Regions from separate parts of the Arthrobacter pigmenti genome, predicted to be linked through region 2. Evidence: riboswitches for the same ligand, from Rfam matches in the RefSeq annotation. Region 2 holds a riboswitch; the other holds the start of a gene.

Region 1 (2,447 bases), 1.4 Mb from region 2:
TGAGCGGACAGCTGCTGGTTGAGGATGAGGACCAGCCGGACGAGAAACACCTGAAGGTGCGGCTGCGGCTGTCCCAGGACGGTGACCATTTGCCGGCGGAACTGCGGTTCGTTGACCAGCGCATCTTCGGCGGGCTCTTCGTGACCGGTATGGTGGCCACCGCTGACGGCATGCCGGGTGGGCTGGGGGAGGATCCTGAGGCGCTCGTGCCCGTGGAAGCCTCTCACATTGCGCGGGATCCGCTTGATCCGGCGTTCTCCTTTGAGGAATTCTTCTCCAGGCTGCGCGCGCGCCGGACGGGCCTTAAGCGGGCGCTCCTCGACCAGTCCCTCATATCGGGCATCGGGAACATCTATGCCGACGAAGCTCTATGGGCGGCCAGGCTCCATTTCGCGCGTGCAACCGATACCGTGCGGCGTCCGGAGGTTACCCGGCTCCTCACCGCCTGCCGCGACGTCATGGAACGCGCACTCGAGGCCGGTGGAACGAGCTTCGACTCGCTGTACGTGAACGTCAACGGTGCCTCGGGGTACTTCGAGCGATCGCTCAACGCCTATGGACGGGAACACCTGCCGTGTCTTCGATGTGCGGAAGCGGGTTTGGACTCCCGTGTGCGGAGGGACACCTTCATGAACCGCTCCTCCTACACGTGTCCGCGCTGCCAGCCGAGGCCGCGTAACGGCCGTTGGTGACGCCTCGACGTGACAAAACTAAGTACGCTGACTAGATTCGACATCTGAGGAACCCGACAGGTCAGGAGTATCGCCATGAAGAACAAACTGGTTTTTGCAGCAGGAATGGCCGCAGGCTATGTGCTGGGCGCGCGTGCCGGCCGTGCGAGCTATGAGCAGATCAAGGTGAAGGCGCAGGAACTCTGGAACAACCCGAAGGTCCAGGAAACTGTCACAGAGGCAACCGAGGCAGTGAAGGCCAAGGCGCCGGAAGTGCAGGCGCAGGCTGAGCAGGCGGTGAAGAAGGCGCAGGACGCAGTGCATCGCTCGGGTAACCGTTCGGGCGACGATGAGAAGCCCAAGGACGCTACCGACCAGTACAAAATCTAGTCGATGGGCATATATCAGTAGTTCTCCGTAAAAGCCCGCCATGGCGTGGGTTTGTGATCGAAACGTGACAATTCAACGAATCGTATGTAACGTTAAGGCCACGCCGGGTTTCTAAAGCCCGGCTTCCTTCTGGCGGATTGCCTAATCCTGTCGCCGTCGGAAGGTCCGTTCGCTACACATCCGGCAGGAGCGGGGGAACCAGATAGCGGGCTTCGTTTTTCCGAAGTCCTAGGGGTTAAGACGCGCATAAGTTCGCAGTACGCGTCCGGGTGGCTCCCATCCGAATCCGACAGCTAACTCCGCAGGCACTGGGAGAGGCCCTTCGTTGTCCAAAAACCGCCATATTGCGCGTCACCGCGCCACCCCGCCCAGCACGATGCAGATCGTCTCGAAGGCAGTCAGCACGCACGCCGGCACCGTCGGACGTCCTGCGGCTGTTGTCGTAGCAGCATCGGGCATCATGTTCGGCGCAGCGCTACCGGCCAGCGCCGGAACCACCTACAGCTCGACCTCAGGTGCAGTTCAGTCCGCTGACGCCGCCGTCCAGGTCTCCGCCCCGGCCGCTGCCCCTGCCGCGCCGGTCACCGCGCAGACCGTATCGGCGCCGGCTCCGGCTCCGGTCACGAATGCTCCGACCCACACCGTGCGTTCCGGTGACACCCTTGGTGCCATCGCAGCGAACTACGGCGTGAGCCTGGATGCCATCTTCGCGGCCAACGGGCTCGGCTGGAACTCGATCATCTACCCGGGTCAGGTCATCAGCCTGTCGGGCAGCGCCGCTGCGGCGCCTGCTCCGGCCTCACCCGCCCCGCAGGTGCAGGTTGCACCGGCTCCTGTTGCTCCGGCTCCCGTTGCTCCGGCTCCGGCTGAGACCAGCACCATGGGCATAACAACGGCGTCCTCCAACATCGAGGTTGCCTCCTACTCGGCCGCTCCTGCTTCCTCTTCGGTTGCTGGAACCATCGCTGCAGCAGCGCAGGGTCAGCTTGGAGCGATCCAGGACTGCACCCGGCTGGTATCGAACGCCCTCGCGGCGGCCGGTATCAACTTCCATGACTGGCCCGCCGGCTACCTGTCCCTCGGCAGCACGGTGAGCGCCAGCCAGGCGATGCCGGGCGACCTGATCTACTACGCCGATGGTGGCATGGGTGCAGCCCACATCGCCGTGTACATCGGTAACGGCCAGGCCGTCCACGGTGGCTTCAACGGCAACCAGACCGTAGTTGCGCCGGCTCAGCTTGGTTCGGGTCCGGTGTTCATCCGGGTCAACGGCTAACGTCAGCATCAGCACAGGGAGGACCGGTTCGCCGGTCCTCCTTTTGCGTTCCTGGACGGTGCCTACGCCCGCCCGCCATAGTGGGCGGCGAGCCGGGCGAATCCCTCGTC
Region 2 (2,447 bases):
CGCTCCAGGACGGTCTTGGGCAATGTGGGGTCGAAAAACCATTCTGCACCAGCGCACACAGCGACAATGCATTGTGACCCGGGCTGGGCCTGGGCGCAGCATGGGAGCAGGCGTCGATGGGTTAACCTTGTGAGGCGTACGGATGAAGGCGGCAGCTCGGCCCGGGGCCGAAATAGACAGCCGGATCATCAACGCTCAAACTGCACCAGGGCCTAGGAGCTGAACCCGCATGACGGACCTCATCGACACCACAGAGATGTACCTGCGGACCATCCTGGAGCTGGAAGAAGAGAACATCGTTGCACTGCGTGCGCGGATCGCTGAGCGGCTGCGCCACTCCGGACCAACGGTTTCCCAGACAATCGGCCGGATGGAGCGGGACGGACTGGTGATCGTCACAGGTGACCGCCACCTGGAACTCACCGAACTTGGGCGTCGCAGGGCGACGGAGGTCATGCGAAAGCATCGGCTTGCCGAGCGGCTGCTCGCCGATGTCATCGGTCTCGACTGGGCGTATGTCCATGATGAGGCTTGCCGGTGGGAACACGTCATGAGCGAACGGGTTGAGCGCAGACTGTATGAACTGCTCGGTCAGCCCAGGGAATCGCCTTACGGCAATCCGATCCCGGGTCTTGAGGCCCTCGGCGGCGAGCCGCCCATTGCATTCACGTCGGGCGTGAGCAGCCTCACAGATGCCATGATGACTTACGCCCAGGGCTCCACAGTGACCCTGATGCGTCTGGCAGAGCCCATCCAGGTTGATCCCGAGCTGTTGACGCAGCTGGATGAGGGCGGACTGCGCCCCGGCGCAACGCTGAGACTGGAGGCGGTTGGAGATTACGTCTCTGTCCGTGTGCCAGGCGTCGAAGGCGCGCTGGAACTCCCACCGGAGGTCGCCTCACATGTATTCGTCGCCGTTCAGCCCTAAGTCTGATGCCGCTGAATAGGCGAAAGATATCCACATGTTGATAACGGAATGGTTACTTTTGCTTTAGCACCTCTATAGTGGAAAACTGGCGTTGATACTTCAGCGTTACCTAATTCGCATGCCTAACCCTGTCGGCGAATTCTGTGCTGAGACATGTGACAGGGGCGGAGGACCCACCAATCGGCCACGGCTAACCGTGACCTTGGGGTGAAGTTCACCAGTAACCATGGATGTGGCCGCGGGTGAGCCGAGTTTCTCATACTCGAATCCGACAGCTAACTTCGCAGGCAAAATGAGAGAGGGTCTCCTTGTCGAATACTGCTTCGGGGCGCCGCCGTGCCAGCACCCCGCTCGCTGAAGCGCGGCCTCGCGACGCCCACCGGCGTGAACGTGCCGAGCGGGCAGCAGCCCACGCAGCCGCCGGCTTAACAAGCGCTCCGGCTCCTGACCCAGCTCCGGCTTCGGCTATCTCCCCAAACCCGGCTCGTGTTGCTTCCAAGCCTGCGGCTCCGGCTCTGACTGTGCCGTCGGCTCCGGCTGTGACTACGCCGTCGGCTCCGGCCGTTACCCTGGCGCCGGCAGTTGAGATTGCCGGGGTTGCCATGCAGGAGTGCATGGGCACGCAGCACACTCGCCGAAGCGCCCGCGGCGGCTATACCGGGCCCGACACACCGATGAAGCCGCGGGACGCACAGCGCCGCGAACGACGCCGCAAGGCGGCAACCGCACGGCGGGATGTCTCCTTCACCGGTCTCAGCCAGAAAGTAGCCATCGCAGCTGCCGCATCGGGAATGGTGCTCACCGTCGCACTACCCACCACTGCGGCCGTCGCACCTGCCCAGATGCAGCAGGCGGCACACACCAGCCAGGACGCGGCGAAGCCCGTTCAAGCGGCCGCAAGCGCCGAAGTGACCTTTGATCGCGCGGCACTGCACGGGAAGTTCGATCCTGATGCCAAACTGGCCGAGATCGTGTCTGCGTCCGGCAGCGATATCGTTGCCGCAGAGTCCAAGGGTTCCCTCTCTGCGCCGTTGGATAACGTGCAGCTGAGCTCGCCCTTCGGAAACCGCATCAGCCCGATCACCGGTGCCGGCGAACTCCACACAGGTCAGGACATGAGCGAAGCGTGTGGCACCGCCGTGAAGGCCGCTGCTTCCGGAACCGTGACCTTTGCCGGGTGGCACGCCTATGGCGGCGGCAACCGCGTCGTCGTCGAACACGGCAACGGACTCAAGACCACGTACAACCACCTGTCCGCCATTGATGTCACCGTGGGGCAGGAAGTGCAGCGGGCCCAGTCGATCGCGCGCGTGGGAAGCACCGGCGCGTCCACTGGCTGCCATCTGCACTTTGAAGTCATGATCGACGGGAAAAACGTCGATCCGCTCGGCTGGCTCTAGGAAGCCAGGGCGCGTTTCGCCCCCGTTTATAACGGGCGACACACCGTTCCGTGATCGGAATGTGACATGCCCGCCGAACTCATGTACCGTCTAACTCGTGCCAAATCGCAGGGGGTTTG

Evidence for each region. Region 2 has a riboswitch for cyclic di-AMP ahead of BJ994_RS01975 (M23 family metallopeptidase). Riboswitches for the same ligand answer to the same signal wherever they lie in the genome.
Region 1: another riboswitch for cyclic di-AMP. It lies ahead of BJ994_RS08260 (LysM peptidoglycan-binding domain-containing protein); the one in region 2 lies ahead of BJ994_RS01975 (M23 family metallopeptidase).

Annotation. Positions count from the first base shown of each region.
Region 1 is NZ_JAATJL010000001.1:1,799,458-1,801,904, reverse strand. It holds gene mutM (bifunctional DNA-formamidopyrimidine glycosylase/DNA-(apurinic or apyrimidinic site) lyase) at 1-692, shown strand, start outside; gene BJ994_RS08265 (YtxH domain-containing protein) at 768-1,061, shown strand; cyclic di-AMP (ydaO/yuaA leader) riboswitch at 1,222-1,383, shown strand; gene BJ994_RS08260 (LysM peptidoglycan-binding domain-containing protein) at 1,387-2,337, shown strand; gene BJ994_RS08255 (NAD-dependent epimerase/dehydratase family protein) at 2,400-2,447, opposite strand, start outside.
Region 2 is NZ_JAATJL010000001.1:403,295-405,741, forward strand. It holds gene BJ994_RS01970 (iron-dependent transcriptional repressor DtxR) at 230-928, shown strand; cyclic di-AMP (ydaO/yuaA leader) riboswitch at 1,063-1,234, shown strand; gene BJ994_RS01975 (M23 family metallopeptidase) at 1,237-2,328, shown strand.